3 regions of the Pseudescherichia sp. genome follow, and region 2 is predicted to be linked to each of the others. Evidence: predicted binding sites of a transcription regulator. Region 2 holds the regulator's gene; each other region holds the start of a gene.
The links. Region 2 encodes CRP, which controls carbon source genes, mostly activating them, when cyclic AMP is high. Its sites were predicted from a motif close to ATGTGANNNNNNTCACAT; they were not measured.

Region 1: a site for CRP is predicted at 4,420-4,437, ahead of aaeR (HTH-type transcriptional activator AaeR). Genes of this name have one in related genera too.
Region 3: a site for CRP is predicted at 3,768-3,785, ahead of RTX96_RS03155 (sugar transporter). Genes of this name have one in related genera too.

What each region holds. Positions count from the first base shown of each region.
Region 1 is NZ_DAMBWA010000004.1:256,700-264,418, reverse strand. It holds gene yhdP (AsmA2 domain-containing protein YhdP) at 1-1,892, shown strand, start outside; gene tldD (metalloprotease TldD) at 1,983-3,428, shown strand; gene aaeR (HTH-type transcriptional activator AaeR) at 3,473-4,402, opposite strand; gene aaeX (p-hydroxybenzoic acid efflux pump operon protein AaeX) at 4,583-4,786, shown strand; gene aaeA (p-hydroxybenzoic acid efflux pump subunit AaeA) at 4,794-5,726, shown strand; gene aaeB (p-hydroxybenzoic acid efflux pump subunit AaeB) at 5,732-7,699, shown strand.
Region 2 is NZ_DAMBWA010000003.1:402,583-410,301, reverse strand. It holds gene RTX96_RS06705 (phosphoribulokinase) at 1-487, shown strand, start outside; gene RTX96_RS06700 (OsmC family protein) at 539-943, opposite strand; gene crp (cAMP-activated global transcriptional regulator CRP) at 1,252-1,884, shown strand; gene RTX96_RS06690 (YccS/YhfK family putative transporter) at 1,935-4,016, shown strand; gene RTX96_RS06685 (aspartate aminotransferase family protein) at 4,013-5,233, opposite strand; gene pabA (aminodeoxychorismate synthase component 2) at 5,313-5,885, opposite strand; partial or broken gene RTX96_RS06675 (helix-turn-helix domain-containing protein) at 6,000-6,241, shown strand; gene RTX96_RS06670 (putative adenosine monophosphate-protein transferase Fic) at 6,294-6,887, opposite strand; gene RTX96_RS06665 (YhfG family protein) at 6,877-7,047, opposite strand; gene ppiA (peptidylprolyl isomerase A) at 7,156-7,719, opposite strand, start outside.
Region 3 is NZ_DAMBWA010000002.1:123,295-131,013, forward strand. It holds gene eamA (O-acetylserine/cysteine exporter) at 1-365, shown strand, start outside; gene marB (multiple antibiotic resistance protein MarB) at 410-613, opposite strand; gene marA (MDR efflux pump AcrAB transcriptional activator MarA) at 653-1,027, opposite strand; gene marR (multiple antibiotic resistance transcriptional regulator MarR) at 1,045-1,479, opposite strand; gene RTX96_RS03150 (MarC family NAAT transporter) at 1,721-2,392, shown strand; gene RTX96_RS03155 (sugar transporter) at 2,485-3,693, opposite strand; gene RTX96_RS03160 (GntR family transcriptional regulator) at 3,834-4,547, shown strand; gene RTX96_RS03165 (enolase C-terminal domain-like protein) at 4,544-5,743, opposite strand; gene RTX96_RS03170 (PTS transporter subunit EIIC) at 6,015-7,382, shown strand; gene RTX96_RS03175 (L-lactate dehydrogenase) at 7,392-7,719, opposite strand, start outside.

The sequences.
Region 1 (7,719 bases), on a different contig from region 2:
CGTATTTCAACGAGACGCCGCTGAAGGCGTCGCTTGGCGCAACCCTGGACGAGCTACAGCTTGATGGCGATGTGAGCGCTCGCTTACATCTCGATATTCCGCTGGACGGCGAGATGACCACTGCCAAAGGCGAGGTAAATCTTCGGGATAACAGCCTGTTCATCAAGCCACTCAACAGCACTCTGCACAATCTGAACGGCAGCTTTAGCTTTGTGAACGGTAACCTGCAGAGCGAGCCGCTGACCGCCAGCTGGTTCAATCAGCCGCTCAACGTCAACTTCTCTACCACCGAAGGTAAAAAGGCCTACGAGGTGGCGATCGATATGAATGCGAACTGGCAGCCTGCCCGCACCGGCGTGCTGCCGAAACAGGTTAATGATGCCCTCAGCGGCAGCGTGGCGTGGAACGGCAAGGTTGGCATCGAGCTGCCTTATAACGCAGGCGCGCGCTATAACGTCGATATTAAGGGCGACCTGAAGGATCTCGCCAGCCGACTCCCCTCGCCGCTCAATAAACCCGCGGGCCAGCCGCTGCCGGTGAAGCTGAACGTGACGGGCAACCTGCGCAGCTTCGATCTGACCGGGGCGGCGGGCAGCGATAGCCACTTCAACAGCCGCTGGCTGCTTAACCAGAAGCTGACCTTAGATCGTGCCATCTGGGCCTCGGAGAGCCAGACCGTTCCGCCGCTGCCAGCGCAGAAGGGCGTCGAGCTAAACCTGCCTCCGCTTGATGGTGCCCAGTGGTTAGGGCTGTTCCAGCAGGGGGTGGCCAGCAACGTCAGCAGCGCCACGGCCTTCCCGGAAGCGATCACCCTGCGCACGCCCGCACTCACCCTGGGCGGACAGCAGTGGAACAACGTCAGCCTGGAGACGCAGCCTGTGGCGGGCGGCACGAAGGTCGACGTACAGGGGCGTGAGATCGCGGCGGCGCTGACGATGGCGGATAACAGGCCCTGGACCGCCGCCATTCGCTATCTCTACTATAACCCGACGCCGGTGACCAGCGAGCCGCTGTCGCCAAAAGCGTTGCTGACCGGTAAAACGCGGATCGATTTCAGCGGCTGGCCCGATCTTCAGCTGCGCTGCGCCGAGTGCTGGCTGTGGGGGCAGAAGTATGGCCGCATTGAGGGCGATTTTACTGTTAAGGGCGATACGCTCTCGCTGACCAATGGCCTGGTAGACAGCGGCTTTGCTCGTCTGACCGCCGACGGTGAGTGGGTTAACCGCAGCGGCGCGGAGCGCACCTCAATTAAAGGCAAGCTGCGTGCGGATAAGATCGATTCAGCCACCGAGTTCTTTGGCGTCAGCACGCCGATGCGTGACGCGCCGGTAGACGCGGATTACGACCTGCACTGGCGTGATACCCCGTGGCAGCCGGACGAGGCCTCCCTCAACGGCGTGCTGCATACCCGCCTCGGCAAGGGCCAGATCGCCGACGTCAGTACCGGCCGCGCCGGGCAGCTGCTGCGCCTGCTGAGCTTTGACGCCCTGCTGCGCAAGCTGCGCTTTGACTTCAGCGACACCTTTAGCGAAGGTTTCTACTTTGACTCTATCCGCAGCACGGCGTGGATCAAAGATGGCGTTCTGCATACCGACGATACGCTGGTGGACGGTCTCGAGGCGGACATCGCCATGAAGGGATCGGTTAACCTGGTGCGCCGCGAGCTGGACGTCGAGGCCGTCGTCGCACCGGAGATCTCCGCCACCGTCGGCGTTGCGGCCGCATTCGCCGTTAACCCGATCGTTGGCGCAGCGGTATTTGCCGCCAGCAAAGTGCTGGGGCCGCTGTGGAGCAAGGTCTCTATTCTGCGCTACCACATCAGCGGGCCGATGGATAAACCGCAAATCAACGAAGTGCTGCGCCAGCCGCGGACCCCGCCTGCGAAGAAATAGCAATGATTTGACGAGTTGAGCGAATTGCCTCACTCTCAATAGATATAAATTTTTAACCGCCTCGCGCGGCAACCTGAGAGTAGCAAAACGATGAGTTTGAACCTGGTTAGTGAACAATTACTCGCGGCAAACGGCCTGAGCCATCAGGATCTGTTTTCCATCCTCGGCCAGCTGGCCGAGCGCCGTCTCGACTACGGCGACCTCTATTTCCAGTCGAGCTATCACGAATCCTGGGTTTTAGAAGATAACATCATTAAAGATGGCTCTTACCATATCGACCAGGGCGTCGGCGTACGCGCCGTCAGCGGCGAGAAGACCGGCTTTGCCTATGCCGACCAGATCAGCCTGCTGGCCCTGGAGCAGAGCGCTCAGGCTGCCCGTACCATCGTCCGCGACGCTGGCGATGGCCGGGTGCAGACCCTCGGCGCGGTTGAGCACAGCGCCCTTTACACCAGCGTCGATCCGCTGCAGAGCATGAGCCGGGAAGAGAAGCTGGATATTCTGCGCCGGGTCAACAACGTGGCGCGTGCCGCCGATAAGCGCGTGCAGGAGGTGACCGCCAGCCTGACCGGCGTCTATGAGCTGATCCTCGTCGCGGCCACCGACGGCACCCTGGCGGCGGACGTTCGCCCGCTGGTGCGTCTGTCGGTGAGCGTGCAGGTGGAAGATGAGGGTAAACGCGAGCGCGGCTCCAGCGGCGGCGGCGGTCGTTTTGGCTACGAGTGGTTCCTCAGCGACGCCGACGGCGAAGCGCGGGCGGATGCCTGGGCCAAAGAGGCAGTACGCATGGCGCTGGTGAATCTCTCTGCGGTGGCGGCCCCGGCGGGTACGCTGCCGGTAGTGCTGGGCGCGGGCTGGCCGGGCGTGCTGCTGCACGAAGCGGTGGGTCACGGTCTGGAAGGGGACTTTAACCGTCGCGGTACCTCGGTCTTCAGCGGCCAGATGGGTGAGCTGGTGGCCTCTGAACTCTGCACCGTGGTTGATGACGGCACTATGATGAACCGCCGTGGCTCTATCGCCATCGACGATGAGGGGACGCCGGGCCAGTACAACGTGCTGATCGAAAACGGTATCCTGAAAGGCTACATGCAGGACAAGCTCAACGCGCGTCTGATGGGTGTGGCACCGACCGGCAACGGCCGTCGTGAATCTTACGCCCATCTGCCGATGCCGCGCATGACCAACACCTATATGCTGGCCGGGAAATCGACCCCGCAGGAGATCATCGAGTCGGTAGAGTACGGGATCTTTGCCCCGAACTTTGGCGGCGGCCAGGTGGATATCACCTCCGGCAAGTTTGTCTTCTCAACCTCGGAAGCCTATCTGATTGAGAACGGCAAGGTGACGACGCCGGTGAAAGGCGCGACTCTGATCGGTTCCGGCATTGAAGCTATGCAGCAGATCTCGATGGTCGGCAACGATCTTAAGCTCGACAGCGGCGTCGGCGTCTGCGGTAAAGAGGGGCAAAGCCTGCCAGTGGGCGTGGGTCAGCCAACCCTGAAAGTTGATAACTTAACCGTGGGCGGCACGGCCTAATCCTGCTCGTTCTTCCTGCCGGTGAGATCCGGCAGGAAACACCCTTACTTCTCTTTCGCGCGTCCGCGCATTGCCTGAAACACCTGCGACACCGCCACAAAGTAGTTGGTCAGCGCATCGATACAGACCTGCACCTTCAGCGGCAGCTTATCCTTCTCGGTATAGAGGGCATACACCGGCCGCGGATCCGACTGGTAGCGCGGGAAGAGGATCTCCAGCGTCCCCCGGTTGATCTCGTCGATCACCCACATCAGCGGCACGTAGGCGACGCCTGCGCCCACCGTTAGCCAGCGGGTGAGGGTCATAGGATCGTTGGTGACAAAGCGACCCTGGGGCACGATCTTCGTCGACAGTCCCTCTGGAGCTACCAGCTCAAACTCATTGTCGGGGCGCACGCTATACTCTAGCCATGAGTGGTTGACGAGATCGGCCGGCTTTTCAGGCACGCCGTACTGCGCCAGATAGCTTTTAGCCGCGCAGACCACCATCGGCATCGCCCCCAGTCGGCGGGAGAAGAGACTGGAGTCCTGCAGCGCCCCTACGCGGATCACCACGTCCAGTCCGTCGGCAATCAGATCCGGGGCCGGGATCCCGGTGACCAGATCCACCGACAGGCCAGGATAGTCGCGCAGCATCTCAGCGGTCATTTTGGCCAGCACGTTCTGCGCCATAGTGGAGGAGCAGCCAATGCGCAGGGTGCCGATAGGGGTATTGTTAAAGGCATAGAGCTGTTCATGCACATCCTGCGCCTCGTGCAGCATTCGGCGGCAGCCCTGGTAGTAGATCTTGCCCGCTTCGGTCAGGGCCAGGCTGCGGGTGCTGCGGTTGAGCAGCTTAACCTGCAGCTCATCTTCCAGTCTGGCGACGATCTGGCTGATGGAGGAGACGCTCATCTGGAGCTGTCGGGCAGCAGCGGTGAACGATCCTAGCTCAACCACTTTGGCAAACACCGACATGCGTTTTAATCTTTCCATTGTTCACTCTGGCTTAAAAGTGATTTAGATAACACAATATAGATAACAACATAACAGTTACGATAAAATACTGTTAGCTGAGTAATAGACACGTCACTCTCGCCCGGCCCCTCTGGCCCTTATTCCTGCGGTGACGTGAATAATAAACCATCGCCTGCACGCTCTCTAATCAAGGTCAACATGAGTCTGTTTCCCGTTATCGTGGTCTTCGGCCTGTCGTTCCCGCCGATATTCTTCGAGCTACTGTTATCGCTGGCCCTCTTTTGGCTGGTGCGCCGCGTGCTGATCCCCACCGGGATCTACGATTTTGTCTGGCATCCAGCCCTGTTCAATACAGCGCTCTACTGCTGCCTGTTCTACTTATTGTCGCGCCTGTTCGTCTGAGGTTGATGTGAAAACGTTTATAAAAAATATCTCCCGTACTGCCATCACCGTGATTTTGGTAATACTGGCTTTCATCGCTATTTTTCGTGCCTGGGTCTACTACACCGAGTCGCCGTGGACGCGCGACGCCCGCTTTAGCGCCGACGTGGTGGCGATTGCGCCCGACGTCGCCGGGCTTATCACCGACGTGAAGGTGCATGATAACCAGCTGGTGAAGAAAGACCAGGTGCTCTTTACTATCGACCAGCCGCGCTACCAGAAAGCGCTGGAGGAGGCCGAGGCGGACGTCGCCTACTACCAGGCACTGGCCACGGAAAAACGCCGCGAAGCCGGGCGGCGCAACCAGCTCGGCATCCAGGCGATGTCCCGGGAAGAGATTGACCAGGCGAACAACGTCCTGCAAACCGTGCTTCACCAGCTGGCAAAAGCCGAGGCCACCCGCGATATGGCGAAGCTGGATCTGGAGCGCACGGTGATCCGCGCCCCGTCTGCCGGCTGGGTAACCAACCTTAACGTCTATACCGGGGAGTTTATCACCCGCGGTTCAACGGCGGTGGCGCTGGTAAAACACGACTCCTTCTACGTGCTGGCCTATATGGAAGAGACCAAGCTGGAGGGCGTGCGTCCCGGCTATCGCACCGAAATTACGCCGCTTGGCAGTAACCAGGTGCTGAAGGGCACGGTGGACAGCATCGCCGCCGGGGTAACCAACGCCAGCAGCAGCCGCGACGCCAAGGGGATGGCGACCATCGACTCTAACCTTGAGTGGGTTCGTCTGGCGCAGCGCGTGCCGGTGCGTATCCGCCTCGACAGCCAGCCGGGCAACCTCTGGCCGGCGGGCACCACCGCCACGGTAGTGATCACCGGGGAGAAAGACCGGGACGCCAGCCAGGACTCCTTCTTCCGCAAGCTGGCCCACCGTCTGCGTGAGATGGGCTAATCACGATGGGCATCTTCTCCATCGCTAACCAGCACGTGCGCTTTGCCATTAAGCTGGCCTGCGCCATTGTGCTGGCGCTGTTTGTTGGCTTCCACTTTAATCTTGAAACGCCGCGCTGGGCGGTGCTGACGGCGGCGATTGTAGCCGCTGGCCCGGCCTTTGCCGCCGGGGGCGAACCCTACTCAGGGGCGATCCGCTACCGGGGCATGCTGCGTATCGCCGGGACCTTCATCGGCTGCGTTGCCGCGCTGGTGATGATCATCGGCATGATCCGCGCCCCGCTGGTGATGCTGATGGTCTGCTGTCTCTGGGCGGGCTTCTGCACCTGGATCTCCTCGCTGGTGCGTGTTGAAAACTCTTACGCGTGGGGGCTGTCGGGCTATACCGCGCTGATCATCGTTATCACCGTGCAGGCCGAACCGCTGCTCACTCCGCAGTTCGCCGTTGAGCGCTGCAGCGAGATCGTCATTGGGATCGTCTGCGCCATCGTGGCCGATCTGCTCTTCTCGCCGCGCTCGGTGAAGCAGGAGATCGACCGCGAGCTCGACGGCCTGCTGCTGGCGCAGTACCAGCTGATGCAGCTCTGCGTGCAGAATGGCGATGGCGATGAGATGGATAAGGCCTGGGGCGCGCTGGTGCGGCGTACCAACGCTCTGGACGGGATGCGTACCAACCTCAACATGGAGTCGTCGCGCTGGACGCGGGCCAATCGCCGTTTGAAGGTGATCAATACCCTGTCGCTGACCCTGATTACCCAGGCGTGTGAAACCTGGCTGATGCAGCAGTCGCGTCCGGAACTCGTCACCGATACGTTCCGGGAACTGTTCGCTACGCCGGTAGAGACGGTGCAGGACGTGCATAAGCAGCTCAAGCGGATGCGCCGGGTGATTGCCTGGACCGGCGAGCGCGATACGCCCATCACTATTTACAGCTGGGTGGGTGCGGCGACCCGCTATCTGCTGCTCCGGCGTGGGGTGATCGGCAATACCCGCATCAGCGCTACCGAAGAGGAGGTGTTGCGCACCGAGGCGGTGGTCAAAGCCGAGTCGGCAGAGCGTCACCATGCGATGGTCAACTTCTGGCGTACCACGCTCTCCTGCATGGTCGGGACCCTGTTCTGGCTCTGGACCGGCTGGACCTCGGGCAGCGGGGCGATGATCATGATTGCGGTGGTCACCTCGCTGGCGATGCGCCTGCCTAACCCGCGCATGGTGGCGATGGACTTTGTCTACGGCACCCTGGCGGCGCTGCCCATCGGGGCGTTCTATTTTCTGGTGGTGATGCCTGCCACCCAGCAAAGCATGCTGCTGCTCTGCATCAGCCTGGCGGTGCTGGCCTTCTTTATCGGTATCGAGGTGCAGAAGCGGCGGCTGGGCTCGCTGGGGGCGCTGGCGAGTACCATCAACATTTTGGTGCTTGATAACCCGATGACCTTCGAGTTCAACCGCTTCCTTGATAGCGCGCTGGGGCAGATTGTTGGCTGCGTGTTGGCGCTGCTGGTGATCCTGCTGGTGCGGGATAACTCACGGGCGCGTACCGGCCGGGTGCTGCTAAACCAGTTCGTCTCGGCGGCGGTCTCGGCGATGACCACCAACACGGCGAGACGCAGAGAGAATCACCTACCGGCGCTCTATCAGCAGCTCTTTTTACTGCTGAACAAGTTCCCGGGGGACGTGGGTAAATTCCGTCTGGCGCTAACCATGATTATTGCCCACCAGCGTCTACGCGATGCGCCGATCCCGGTGAATGCGGATCTCTCTGCTTTCCACCGCCAGCTGCGGCGTACGGCTGATAACGTCATCTCGGCTCGCAGTGACGAGACGCGTCGCCGCTACTTCAGCCAGCTGCTGGAAGAGCTGGACGTCTATCAGGAGAAACTCCACGCCTGGGATGCGCCGGAGCAGGTCACCCATCCGGTGAAACGGCTGGTGGATGTGCTCCACAAATACCAGTCTGCCCTGACTACTCGTTAAGCCAAAACCGACGCCAGAAG
Region 2 (7,719 bases):
TTACGAAGGATTGCACGGCGGCGTGGTGACGCCCCAGCACGACGTGGCGCGCCATGTGGATCTGCTGGTAGGGGTGGTGCCAATTATTAACCTCGAATGGATCCAGAAGATGATCCGCGACACCAGCGAGCGCGGCCACTCCCGGGAGACGGTGATGGACTCGGTGGTGCGCTCGATGGATGACTACATCAACTTCATTACGCCGCAGTTCTCCCGCACCCACATCAACTTCCAGCGCGTCCCCACGGTTGACACCTCAAATCCCTTTGCAGCCAAAAATATTCCCTCGCTGGACGAGAGCTTTGTGGTGATCCACTTTCGCGATCTGGAGGGTATCGACTATCCCTGGCTGCTGGCGATGCTGCAGGGATCGTTTATCTCCCACATCAACACCCTGGTGGTGCCGGGGGGCAAAATGGGACTGGCGATGGAGCTGATTATGCTGCCGCTGGTGCAGCGGCTGATGGAAGGCAAGAAGATTGAATAGGGTAATGCGCGACATGCAGGCCCGGTAAGCGCAGCGCCACCGGGCATAAAATCATCCCTCAACCACCTCGTAGGAGTGGGTGATATTGACCGCTTTCTCCAGCATCAGCGCCACGGAGCAGTACTTCTCCGCTGAGAGATCCACCGCGCGGGATACCGCCGCCTCCTTCAGCTCTTTGCCGGTAACGATAAAGTGCAGGTTGATGTGGGTGAAGAGACGCGGCGCCTCTTCCCGACGCTCGGAGGTCAGCTTCACTTCGCAATCGGTCACGCTATGACGCCCTTTCTGCAGGATCGACACCACGTCAATGGCGCTGCATCCGCCTGCCGCCATCAGTACCATCTCCATCGGGCTGGGGGCTTTGTCCCCGGAGTTGCCGTCCATTAAGACCTGATGCCCAGAGGCGGACTCGCCGAGAAACGTTAACCCTTCAACCCATTTTACGCGTGCTTGCATTTTCATCACTCCAGAGTGGCAATTTTCCCGACAGATTACGCGCGCAGAGCAAAACGCGCAACGGAAGGCGACCTGCATCAAGCTGAAGCGAGACACCAGGAGACACACGGCAAAAGCTATGCTAAAACAGTCGGGATGCTCCAGTAATGTATTGACATTATGCAGGTATGCAGAGGACTTCAACCATTACAGGCCGCATGCCTATATTGACGGCCCCCTTCCCAGGATTCGGGAAGCATATGATTGCAACCCCAGCCGCCGGACCCGTCCCGCGACTGGCGCCAGCTTATAACAGAGGATAACCGCGCATGGTGCTTGGCAAACCACAAACAGACCCGACTCTCGAATGGTTCTTGTCTCATTGCCACATTCATAAGTACCCGTCGAAGAGCACGCTGATTCACCAGGGTGAAAAAGCGGAAACGTTGTATTACATCGTCAAAGGCTCGGTGGCAGTGCTCATCAAGGATGAAGAAGGGAAAGAGATGATCCTCTCTTACCTGAACCAGGGAGACTTTATCGGTGAACTGGGCCTGTTTGAAGAGGGCCAGGAGCGCAGCGCATGGGTACGGGCGAAAACCGCCTGTGAAGTGGCCGAAATTTCCTATAAAAAATTCCGTCAGCTTATCCAGGTCAACCCGGATATTCTGATGCGCCTCTCGTCGCAGATGGCACGTCGCCTGCAGGTCACCTCTGAGAAAGTGGGCAACCTTGCCTTCCTCGACGTTACCGGCCGCATCGCGCAGACGCTGCTGAACCTGGCTAAACAGCCAGACGCCATGACCCATCCGGACGGGATGCAGATCAAAATCACCCGCCAGGAGATTGGCCAGATCGTGGGCTGCTCCCGCGAAACCGTGGGCCGTATTCTGAAGATGCTGGAAGATCAGAACCTGATCTCTGCACATGGTAAAACCATCGTCGTCTACGGAACGCGTTAAGCTTTAAGAACGGCGTGTCGCCTCTGCGCACGCCGTTTTTGCTCTCCCCCATGTGGCGCCGGTTAATCTACCACCCTGAAGTTAACTACGCACTGCGGCAAACGCTGGTGCTGTGCCTTCCCGTGGCCATCGGCCTGGCGTTAGGCCACCTGCAGCAGGGGCTACTGTTCTCGCTGGTGCCCGCCTGCTGTAACATTGCCGGTCTTGATACCCCACACAAACGCTTCTTTAAGCGCCTGATTATCGGCGGTTCGCTGTTTGCCGGCTGTAGCCTGGCGGTGCAGCTGCTGCTGGGGGCCAACGTTGCGCTCCCGCTGATCCTTGCCGGACTGGCAATGCTGCTGGGCGTCACGGCGGAAATCAGTCCTCTACACGCTCGCCTGCTGCCTGCCTCGCTCATCGCCGCTATCTTTACCCTGAGCCTGGCGGGCAATATGCCGGTCTGGGAGCCGCTGCTCATCTACGCCCTGGGCACGCTCTGGTATGGCGCATTTAACTGGTTCTGGTTCTGGCTGTGGCGCGAGCAGCCGCTGCGTGAGTCGTTAAGCCTGCTCTATCGCCAGCTTGCCGACTACTGCGAGGCGAAGTACAGCCTGCTAACGCAGCACGCCGACCCGGAGAAGGCCTTGCCACCGCTGCTGACGCGCCAGCAAAAGGCGGTGGATCTCATCAGCCAGTGCTATCAGCAGCTGCATATGCTCGCCGCCAACCAGCATAACGACTACAAGCGTCTGCTGCGGGCGTTTCAGGTGGCGCTGGATCTGCAGGAGCACATCTCGGTTAGCCTGCACCAGCCGGAAGAGGTGCAGAAGCTGGTGGAGCGCAGCCACGCCGAAGCGGTGATCCGCTGGAATGCGCAGGTGGTCGCCGCCCGGCTCCGGGTGCTGGCGGACGACATTCTCTACCATCGCTACCCGACCCGCTTCACTATGGAGAAGCAGATTGGCGCGCTGGAGAAGATCGCCCGCCAGCATCCGCAAAACCCGGTCGGGCAGTTCTGCGCCTGGCACTTTAGCCGTATTGCCCGCGTGCTGCGCACCCAGCGTCCGCTCTATACGCGCGATCTGATGGCCGACCAGCAGCGCCGCCAGCCGCTATGGGAGGCGCTCAAGAGCTACCTGTCGCTGAAATCTCCGGCGCTGCGCAACGCCGCCCGCATCAGCGTCATGCTGAGCGTCGCCAGCCTGATGGGCAGCGCGCTGCACCTGCCGAAGCCCTACTGGATCCTGATGACGGTGCTGCTGGTCACGCAGAACGGTTACGGTGCCACGCGGGTGCGTATTTTACACCGGGCGGCAGGGACGTTAGCGGGGTTGACCATCGCCGGGTTCGCCCTGCACTTTCATGTCCCGGAGGGGTACACGCTGCTGGGCATGCTGTTTATTACGCTGGTAAGCTACCTGATAATTCGTAAGAGCTACGGCTGGGCGACGGTGGGTTTCACCATTACGGCGGTTTATTCGATTCAAATTCTGACCCTGAGCGGCGAGAACTTTATCGTCGCCCGCCTGATCGATACCCTGATTGGCTGCCTGATCGCCTTCGGCGGGATGGTCTGGCTCTGGCCGCAGTGGCAGAGCGGGCTGCTGCGGAAAAATGCCCATGATGCGATTGAGAAGGATCAGGATGCGATTCGCCTGATCCTCAGTGACGATCCGCAGCCCACGCCGCTGGCTTACCAGCGGATACGGGTCAATCAGGCGCACAACGCGCTCTTTAACTCCCTCAACCAGGCGATGCAGGAGCCGGGGTTCAATACCCATTATCTGGAAGATATGAAGCTCTGGGTGACCCACAGCCAGTTTATCGTCGAACACATTAACGCCCTGACAACCCTGGCTCGGGAACACGCGATGCTAACGCCGGATCTGGCCCAGCGCTATCTGGAGTCCTGTGAGATTGCGCTTCAGCGCTGCCAGCAGCGGCTGGACTATGACGGGGCCGGGGCATCCGGAGACGCGAATATTCTTGAAGCGCCGGAGACGCTCACCCACGGCCCGATGAGCCCGATGGAGATGCATCTCCAGCGCATTATCGGGCACCTGAACAGCATGCACACTATCTCATCGGTGGCATGGCGTCAGCGCCCGCATCATGGCATCTGGCTTAACCGCAGGTGGAGTAAAGATTAAGCCCGGACGATGTTGGCTACCGCAGCGGCAAAACGCTGCATGCCTTCGTCAATATCCTGCTCGCTGACCACCAGCGACGGCGCAAAGCGCATCACGTCCGGCCCGGCATTCAGCACCATCACCCCCTCATCGGCGGCCGCGTAAAGCAGATCGCGGGCGCGCCCCTTGTACTGCGGTTTTAACTCTGCACCAATCAGCAGCCCCATGCCGCGAATATCGCTGAATACGTTGAACTGTTCATCGATCTGCTGCAAATGCTTCACGAAGCGTTGACGCTTCTCGCTGATGCCCTGCAGCACCTCAGGCGAGCTGATGATGTCAAAGGCCGCCCCCGCCACCGCGCAGGCCAGCGGGTTGCCGCCGTAGGTCGAGCCGTGGGAGCCCACGTGGAAGGCGCTGGCGATTGCCTCGGTGGTCAGCACCGCACTGATGGGGAAGCCGCCGCCCAGCGCCTTGGCGCTGGTGAGGATATCCGGCGTCACGCCGTAGTGCATGTAGGCAAAGAGATCGCCGCTGCGTCCCATTCCGCACTGCACTTCATCAAATACCAGCAGCGCCTGGTGCTGGTCGCACAGCTCGCGCAGGCCCTGTAAGAACGCTGGCGTTGCAGCAGTCACGCCCCCTTCCCCCTGCACCGGCTCAACGACCACTGCACAGGTGTGATCGTCCATTACCGCTTTGACCGCATGAAGATCGTTAAACGGCACGTGAATAATATCGGCGGGTTTCGGCCCAAAGCCGTCGGAGTACTTCGGCTGGCCGCCGACCGAGACGGTAAACAGCGAGCGTCCGTGAAAAGCGTTGTGGAAGGCGATGATTTTGGTTTTATAGGGGCTGTGGCGCGTAGAGGCGTAGTAGCGCGCCAGCTTAAAGGCGGTTTCGTTAGCCTCGGTGCCGGAGTTCATGAACAGCACGCGCTCGGCAAAGGTGGTAGCAATAATCTTGCGCGCCAGGCGCAGCGCCGGTTCGTTGGTAAAGACGTTGCTGGTATGCCACAGCGTTTCGCCCTGGCTTTTCAGCGCTTCCACCAGCGCAGGATGGCAGTGGCCCAGCGCCGTAACGGCAATCCCGCCCGCGAAATCAACATACTCCTTGCCCTGCTGATCCCACACTCGACTCCCCTTGCCCTTCACCGGGATAAACTCTGCCGGTGCATAAACGGGCAGAATTACTTCGTCAAAGGTTGCGCGCGTAACTGCGTTCTGTTCAGTTGCCATGTCATGCCCATCCGTTATATGCAGCAATAATTATGAAAATATAATCACAAAATATGCATAAAAAATCAGTGCGTGGCAACTAAAAATCGGCCTGATTAAGAAAGTTTGCCAGCAGCGCGTGTCCCTGCTCGCTCAGGATGCTCTCCGGGTGGAACTGTACTCCCTGCAGATCCCACTCCCGATGGCGAATAGCCATAATCTCCTGGGTGTCGCTCCATGCGGTTACCTCGAAGCAGTCGGGCAGCGTAGCGGGATCGATGAGCAGTGAGTGGTAGCGGGTGACGGTGAGCGGATTGTTCAGCTCATGAAACACGCCCCGGCCGCTGTGAGTAATGGCGGAGGTTTTGCCGTGCATCACCTTCTGCGCCCGGACGATGGTCGCGCCAAAAACCTGAGCAATCGCCTGGTGACCCAGGCAGACGCCGAGGATCGGCAGCTTACCGGCGTAGTGACGGATGACCTCCAGTGATATGCCTGACTCATCCGGCGTGCAGGGGCCGGGCGAGATAACGATCTTCTCGGGTGCCAGCGCCGCGATATCGGCGAGGGTTATCTCGTCGTTGCGCTTCACCACGACCTCTGCCCCAAGCTCGCAGAAGTACTGATAGAGGTTCCAGGTGAAGGAGTCGTAGTTGTCGATAAGCAGGATCATGGTAAGTCACTTGATAACTATCTTTGCGACATTGTACGCAGCCTGAGAAATTCTGACTACCACCCGCAATACAATGGGTTCACTATCGCACTACGCTTTATAAGGATACTTACCGTGACCGTAAAAAAAAGCTTTAAAAGCGCTGCTTTTGAAGCCATTCATAGTGCTGCTGCGGGTTTACATAGCGTGGAAGCTATTTCTCAGGAAACAATGCGTGGCTTTGATAAAACTAGTATTCAGCCGGTAGAAAACTCTCAACCGTACAAAAATGGGAAAGCGGGGCTAAAAGGCCGAATGGATTATCGCTAAAGCTGTTAAGTGTTATACAAAAGCATGGGCTGGACATATTGATATAGATATGTCCACCCCTGCGTAGGCCGGATAAGCGCAGCGCCATCCGGCAGCGTTCTACTCCGCTTCGCTCACCACGTGGGTAAAGATAGCGATAAGTGCCGAGAGGTCGCCCATTGCGCCGCTCTGGTTGGCTGCACTCCAGGCCTCTGGCGCAATGCCGCGCCAGTCCAACAGGTAGCCTGCGTGGATCGCCAGCTGTTCAAAGAAGATCCGCTCGGCGATACCGTTGCCGATGCGGAACGGGTGCAGGACGTTAATTTCGCAGTAGTAGTGCGCAAGTCGCTCGACAAACGCGTTCTTCTCCAGCCCCTGCAACCACTCCTCCTCTTCCAGCGACTGCATCAGGGCGTTGCCCTCGTTCTCGATATAGTCAAAATTACAGAAGCGCGTATCGCCCTGGTAGATATTGACCTCACGGATCTCACCGGCCCACTCGAAGATATCCTGATAGAGATGGCGATGGATGGCGCAGAGATGCGGTAGGCCTCGGGCAACGGGACCCAGCTCAAGGGTTGCGGCACGCAGCGCGGTAAACTCATATGCCGCCTGCTCCAGCTGTTTCGCCTGATGGATGCCCAGCCGGTTGCTCATCACGTTGCGGCCGGCGTAGAAGTACGGGTCGCGCCCGTCGCCAAACTTATCGCTCATGCTGCCTCCGCAGCGCCTCAAGGCGCGCCTCTGCTTCTTCTGCATTAAGCGTTACCAGGGCGCACTCCACCCCTTCCAGCAGCCTGCTGGCCTGGAAATTGACGTTACGCTGCTGCTCCCAGAGACGGGATTTTTGCCGTTCGGTGAGTTTTTTCGCCATTGTGTCTCCCTGATGATGTGCGTCATTTGCCACAAGTATAAGCGGCATTTTCACGTTACGCAGGGAAGCAGGCGGTGCACGGGCAGGAGATGCCCGTGCAGAAAAGGGTCAGGGCAGAACTTTTGCGGAGAGAATAACCACCGGTTTTGACGGCACATTCTGATACGGGCCGACGTCGTGGGTCTGTACCTGAGAGATCTTATCCGCGATATCCATACCTTTCACAACTTTACCAAAGACGGCATAGCCGAAGTCACGCTGGCCATGATCGAGGAAAGCGTTATCCGCCACGTTGATGAAAAACTGGCTGGTGGCGCTGTCTTTATCCGCGGTACGGGCCATAGAGATGGTGCCACGCGTGTTGCGCAGGCCGTTGTCCGCTTCGTTCTTAATCGGCGGGTTCGGCTGTTTCTGCTGCATCTGCTCGTTAAAGCCACCACCCTGCACCATAAAGCCCGGGATCACCCGGTGGAAGGTGGTGTTGTTGTAGAAGCCGCTGTTCACATAGTCGACAAAGTTTTTTACCGAGACCGGGGCTTTCTGGCTGTTCAGCTCCAGCTCAATGTTTCCGGCAGACGTGGTTAACAGAACGTGAGGATCGCCTTTTGCCGCGAGGGCTGCGGGTGAAATTGCAGAGAGAGCAAAGATAGCCGCCACAGCCGCCAGAGTCGT
Region 3 (7,719 bases), on a different contig from region 2:
TAGTCTGGAGTGCGCTGATCCCGGTAGTCCCTTTTATGGTCGCCTCGCTAATCTTTGATGGCCCCGCGCTGATGCTGCAAAGCCTGGTGCAGATTGATATCACTACCGTGCTGTCACTGGTCTATCTGGCGTTTGTCGCCACCATCATTGGCTATGGGATCTGGGGAACGCTGCTCGGGCGGTACGAAACCTGGCGCGTTGCGCCGCTCTCGCTGCTGGTGCCGGTGGTAGGAATGGCCAGCGCCGCGTTACTGCTGGGAGAGACGTTGAACGGCCTACAGCTGTTGGGCGCTGCGCTGATCATGGCAGGCCTCTACATCAACATCTTTGGCTTTCGTTTGCGTCGGTCGGTCACGGCGCGTTAAAAAAAAGCCCCGCACGGGGCGGGGCAAGAACGTATTAGCCGTGCTCAGTTGTAGTAGGGCACGCCTAACTCGTCGGATTTATCACTTCCTGAATCCATATGATTAAAGTCAAAAGGTGACCGATCATGGGCGGAAGGCATAATCATCGCGTCGCGCTGATTTTGTTCACTCGGGCGCGACTGCTCCGCAAAGCTGTTGCCAGAAAACAGCACCAGCAGAGTAAGGGCGGCGGAGACGGTAAACTTCATGATTTCCTCGATACGTCTAAATACAGGCGATTAACAGTTTTAATGGTTTAGCGGCAGCAGATAACGGGCTTCACCGTGCATATTAGTAATGCGATACTTATGCGGCGGCACGTCGAAATAGTTTTTAAAGGTTCGGGTCAACGTCTGCTGAGACTCAAAGCCGTAGCGTTCTGCCAGATAGAGAATCGGCTCGTTGCTCTGCTTAAGCTTCTGTGCGATTTCAGTAAGCTTGCGGCTGCGGATATAGTGACCTAACGAGTGCCCGGTCTCTTTCTTAAACATCCGTTGCAGGTGCCATTTTGAATAACCTGAACGCTCAGAGACCTTCTCCAGCGACAGCGGTGACTCCAGGTTATCCTCGATCCAGTCCAATATGCTATGAATAGTAATGGCGTCATTATTGCGTCTGGACATCATTATACCTCTTCTGTTTACGGCAGTATTTTCTTGAGTAAGTACTCAAGGGTTGCCACTTCATCTGCCGTTAAGTTTTTTGTTAGTTCCTGATGCAGGTCTTGCCCCACTAATTTATGGCCTTGCTCACAAAGCGCTGCGCCGTCGGCGGTGAGCTGGATCAGCACGCCGCGCTTGTCATGCGGATTAGGCTGGCGTTCAATCCAGCCTTTGCAGACCAGTCGATCCAACATTCGGGTTAGCGCCCCGAGATCGACAGACAGCACTTTTTTCAGCTCTACCGGCGTAATGCAGCTGGCACAGCGGATAGAGCAGAGCACCTTAAACTGCGTCGCCGTTATATCCAGCGGCGAAAGGTAATCGTTTAATAAGCGATCTTTTTTCTGGTTGACCATATGGATCAAGCGGCCCAGTGGGATAATTTCATTGAACAGGTCACTGGTGCTTTTCACGATGGTTGCCCCGGCAAGTAGATTAGTCACGGCAGATATTATTGCCGGGGCAACTATAAGTCAACTGAATGCATTAACGTATGCCACAATTTGCTAAAACGTTTCATGTATAGATTTTTTGGCAATAAACCGATAATGAATAACTCTCAGTTATACATTGGGTTACCGCATTTCCCACTGCGCATGAAGGGCTTTTGTGCATATAATAGGCGCAACTATCCCGCCTTAAGGAGTACGGCTAATGCAGGATCTGTTCAGAGCAATTGGATTGGGGTTGGTGGTGCTGCTGCCTCTGGCGAACCCGTTAACGACCGTGGCGCTGTTTCTAGGGCTTGCGGGCAATATGAACAAAGCCGAACGCGATCGTCAGTCGCTGATGGCGTCGGTCTACGTATTTGCCATCATGATGGTTGCCTGGTATGCCGGGCAGGTAGTGATGAATACCTTTGGCATCTCTATTCCGGGACTGCGTATTGCGGGCGGGCTGATCGTCGCCTTTATCGGTTTTCGGATGCTTTTCCCCCAACAAAAAGTGCATGAGTCACCAGAGGCCCGCAGCAAAACGGCCGAACTGATCGAGGAACCAGACGCTAATATTGCTTTCGTTCCGCTGGCGATGCCCAGCACCGCCGGGCCGGGAACCATCGCGATGATTATCAGCTCGGCCTCCACGCTGCGTCACAGCTCTACCTTTCCGGACTGGGTGATCCTGGTTGCGCCGCCGCTGATTTTCCTGATTGTGGCGGTGATCCTCTGGGGCTGCCTGCGCAGTTCGGGGGCGGTGATGCGGCTGGTGGGAAAAAGCGGTATTGAAGCCATATCAAGGCTGATGGGCTTTCTGCTGGTGTGCATGGGGGTGCAGTTTATCATTAACGGGGTGCTGGAGATTATCTCCAACTACCCACTCTCATAGTAACGCCCGGTGGCGCTGCGCTTACGCGGGCCTACAAATCCACACCGTGCCCATCGTAGGCCGGGTCAGCGCAGCGCCACCCGGCATAAACGCTATTGGGTCTGCTCTTCAAGCGCAGGGTGCTCTTCCAGCACCGTGGGCCAGCGGCGGAAGATCACCACCGACCACACCAGCGCCGCCAGCGCGGGGACAGCGCCCACGTAACCCACGTTAGCCATCGACCAGTGCAAGCTTACCTGGTTGCCCACCAGCGCGCCCGCGCCGATGCCAAGGTTAAAGATGCCTGAGAAGAGCGACATCGCCACGTCGGTGGCGTCCGGCGCCAGCGACAGAACCTTCACCTGCATACCAAGGCCGATAATCATAATCGCGATGCCCCAGAACACCCCGAGCACGGCGAGGTAGGTTGTGCTGTGCGAGGCGGGCAGCATCAGCACCAGTGAGATCGTGAGAATGGCAATCGCGCCGCTCACCAGCCCCGAGGCATGCTGGTTGCCTAGCTTGCCAAACAGGATACTGCCGATGATCCCTGCGCCACCCAGAATCAGCAGCAGGACGGTAGCGAAGCTGGCGCTCAGTCCCGCCACGTGCTGCACAAACGGCTCGATGTAGCTATAGGCGGTGTAGTGCGCGGTCACGACGACGACCGTCAGCAGGTAGATACTCATCAGGGCCGGACGGCGAACCAGCAGCGGCAGGCTTTTCAGCGAGCCGGAGTGTTCACTCGGCAGTTTCGGCAGCAGCTTCGCCAGGCAGAGCAGGGTGATCAGCGCGCCAAGCCCGATGATAAAGAAGGTAGTGCGCCAGCCAAAGTATTGCCCGACGATGCGGCCTATCGGCAGCCCCAACACCATCGCCAGCGCCGTACCGGTAGCCAGCAGGCTAAGCGCCTGGGCACGCTTGCCCGGCGGGGCCACGCGAATGGCGAGCGAGGCGGTGATCGACCAGAAGATAGCATGGGCAAAAGCAATACCGATCCGGCTTATCACCAGCACGGTGAAGTTCCACGCGAGGAAAGAGAGCACGTGGCTGGCAATGAACAGCACAAACAGCACAATCAACAGCTTGCGCCGCTCTACCTGGCTGGTGAGCAGCATAAACGGCAGCGACAGCAGCGCTACTACCCAAGCATAGATAGTGAGCATAATGCCCACTTCCGGGGTCTGCATCCCGAAGCTGTCGGCGATGTCGGAGAGCAGTCCGACGGGAACAAATTCAGTGGTATTGAAGATGAAAGCCGCAATGGCCAACGTCACGACGCGCAGCCACGCAACCTTGCGTGAAACAGTGTTCGTTGTCATAAGGTTATAGTAGTGTTGATGAGGGGAAAAGATATGGCGATCTTAAAACTTTCATTGGCGAAAATACAGCCATTTTGTGATTTAGATCTCATTTTAAACCCGTAATAAAAACGCTCTTTTCCCTAACGTTGATGGAAGCCATGAAAAAACGGGAATTTATTACTCAGGATCTGCTCAGCAAGATCTTCCAGACTGCCAGCGAGCCGTTGCATAAATTACCCGCCGAGCGCGAACTTGCCGAAGAGTACGGCGTTTCGCGCTACACCGTGCGGGAAGCCTTAAAAAAGCTGGTCAGCATCGGCATAATTCGCATCGTGCAGGGCTCGGGCATTTACGTTAGCGAGAATGCGCGCAGCAATCCGCTGGTTTACAACTCTATTACCGAAAAACGCTTTGACCAAATGCGCTATCGCCTGCTCAGCCTGCATAAACGGCTGCCCGGCAAGGAGGAGCAGCAGGTATTTGGCATCGGGGAAAATGATTGGCTGTGGTACTTCTGTCGCCTACGCTATGTGGACGATCGCTGCACGCAGATTGAAACTTCCAGCCTGCCGCTGGCGCATTTTCCCGATCTTAATCCACAGGTGATTGAAAGCTCATTGCAACGCTATGCGATCGGCAAAGGCCTCACGCTGTCCCACTTTCTCACTCACTATCAGGCGGTGGCGGTGGACAAAACCCAGGCCGCGCTGCTCGGCTGCAAACGCGGCACCCCCGCCATGAAAATTACTAATCGCGGCATTCTTGCGGGCAGCGAAGTCTGGATATTAAGTGAAGTGATCGACATCCATTATGAATGTACCTATGTCACGCCGTTTAATGCCGACAACCTGCGCTTTCGCAGCGGCAGTTAAGGCGTGTGTATGGCGCCGTTCGGCAGGCGGCTTTGCGTCCATTCATGCGGGCGATAAACCACCGGGAAAGTTGCCATCGCCGCTTCATCCACCTGCATACCAATGCCCGGACGATCGAGCGGATACATATACCCGCCCTCCGCCTGCGGCGCATTGGGGAATACCGCCAGGGTATTCGCCTGCACGGGGATAAACTCCTGAATCGCCGCGTTGTGCAGGTGAATATTAAGATGGGTATTCACCGCCACGCCGACAGGGGTCATATCTGGCGGCCCGTGCCATGCCAGACGCACGCCAAATGCCTGACAAAGCACCGCCAGCTTGAGCGCTGGCGTAATGCCACCAATTTGTGACACATGGCAGCGGATAAAATCGATCTGGCGATTGACGATCACATCGTGCCACTCGGCCGGATTGTTAAACAGCTCGCCCAGCGCCAGCGGCACGCTGCTGTGGGCACGGATCTGCGCTAGCCAACCGCTCTGCTGTGGCGATACGATGTCTTCCAAAAACCAGGGTTGATAAGGCTCCAGCGCCTTCGCCAGCTGAATAGCCTGCTGCGGAAAGAGTCGCTCATGGACGTCATGCAGAATATGAAAACGCTGACCGTACTTCTCGCGTAGCGCTTTAAACATGGCGACAGTATTCGCCATGTACTCATCTTGATCGTAGTAGGCGCCCAGTGTCGGTTCGCGGGTAGCGTGCAGATTCTGCGGCGTACCGCCGTAAAAACCGAGCTGGCAGCGAATATAGCGATAACCCTGCTCGAGCAGGGCATCCACCTGCGGATAGAGTTCATCCATACTCTCACCGGCAGCGTGACTGTAGACCGCAATCGCGTCCCTGGATTTACCCCCGAACAGCTGATAGAGCGGCATTCCCGCCAGCTGGCCTTTGATATCCCACAGCGCCATATCCACGCCGGCGATGGCGTTATTCATTACCGGACCGTTCCGCCAGTAGGCGTTCACCTGCATCATCTGCCACAGATCTTCAATGTGGTTGCCATCACGCCCAATCAACAGCGGTTTTAGATAGTCATCCACCATTGTTTTCACCGCCAGCGGCCGCTGTTGAAACGTGGCGCAGCCATAACCGACGATATCTTTATCGGTAGTGACTTTGACCAGCACCAGATTGTGACGATCCGGACGAGTGATAAAACATTCGACGTTGGTGATTAAAGTAGGTGTCATGGTCGCTCCTGACGGCTGACTGAAAAGCAGATTGCGGGGACTATTATTCCTGCTCTTTTTTATCAATTGCCAGCACTTTATTTTGGTCTGCGCTGAAGCTTTGAATGACGAAAAAACCAGACCAATTTGCTGTTAATTCTCTCATGAACGCCTTTCTATACAGGTTATGTGAGCATTGTCACTTTTCATTGGTCTGTTTTTATGCACGGCCATCCCGTAGACTTCCTCAGCATTGAACATGCCGTCATCAAGGCAGATAAGGAGCCAGAAAATGAGTAATCCAGCCATCATCAATGCGCTGATTCAGGGCGTTGGCGGACGAGAAAATATCAATAAGGTCTGGCACTGCATGACGCGTCTGCGCTTCGATCTGGTGGATGAGGCGAAGATCAACCAACAGGCCGTCACCCAGCTACCAGGGGTATTGGGCGCACAGCTGCAAAGCGAGCAGTACCAGGTGATTATCGGCCCACAGGTGAATCACTGGTATCAACAGATCGGCGGCGACGTGGCCGCTGAGCCAGCCGGTGCGGCACCTGCTAAAGCGAAGAGGGGGCTGGTTTCGCTGTTTATGGATACGGTGTCCGGCGTGTTTGGTCCCATCGTGCCCGCTATCGCGGGTGCGGGGATGATCAAAGGCTTGCTGGCCGGTTTTATTGCCATGAATCTGCTCTCGGCAAAAAGTGACACTGTAATGGTCATCGATATGATTGCCAGCGGCGTCTTCTGGTTCCTGCCGTTTTTCCTCGCGGTATCCGCCGCGAAGATGTTTAAAACTAACGAATATCTGGCAGCGGCAGTGGTTGCCTGCTTAATGTATCCCTCCTTGATTGATGCTGCTAAGCAACTGTCGAGCGGGGCGCCGGGCGCGGTGCAGGCCTACTGGTTTGCCGGGGTGCTGCCGGTATCGATATTCAACTACGCCTCCAGCGTGATCCCCGTCATCTTCTCGGTGCTGGCGCTGAGCTATATCCATCGCGCGGTGGATCGCATCATGCCGCAGGTGCTGAGAACCGTATTTACGCCAACCTTGACGCTGTTTATCACCGCGCTGGTGGCGTTAGTGGTGATAGGTCCGGTGGGTATCTGGCTGGGTAAAGGCCTGGCGTGGTGTATTCAAGGCCTGTTTAATACCTCATCGGTGCTGGCGGGGTTGATTGTTGGCGCGATCCGTCCGGTGGCAATCCTCACCGGCATGCATCATGCGATGACGCCCATTGCCCTGCAAAACTTCAGCGAACACGGCTACGACATGCTAATGCCGATGATGTGCATGGCAAACATGGCCATAGCTGGTGCGACCTTTGCCATCTGGTTCCAGAACCGTCATCGTGACGATCGCACCGTGACGCTGTCAGCGGCCATCTCTGCGCTGCTGGGCATCACCGAACCGGCGCTGTTTGGCGTGTTGACCAAAGAGAAGCGGGCATTTGTTGCCGCGACGATTGCCAGCAGCGTGGCGTCGGCGTTTATCGCTTTCTTTGGCGTGCGGCTGTTTGGCTACATTCTTTCCAGTATCTTCAGCCTGCCAGCCTATATCGGCCCGTGGTTCCCCTATGCCATCTCTGGCGTGCTGATCTCGCTGGTGATGTCGTTTAGCTTGACGCTGCTGTTAGTGCGGCGTGGTGCCGCACATTAGCGCTTACTATCAGGGCAGGCGGGCGATGTTTGCGGCAATAACGCTTGCCGAGTGCTGGAACTTCGCCTGCTCATCCTCCGCCAGCTGCAGTTCGATGATCTGCTGGACGCCATTCTGGGCCAGCACCGCCGGCACGCCGATGGCGATATTCTTCGCGCCATACTCACCGTCCAGCACGCAGGAGATGGCTAACGCCCGATGGCTGCCGGTAAAAATATTGCGGCAGATCTCGGCGATGGTCCCGGCAATGCCGTATTCGGTGCAGCCTTTCCGGGCGTAGATATCAAAACCCTGACGGCGAACCTGCTCCGCCAGACGTTCACGATCCAGCGGCTGA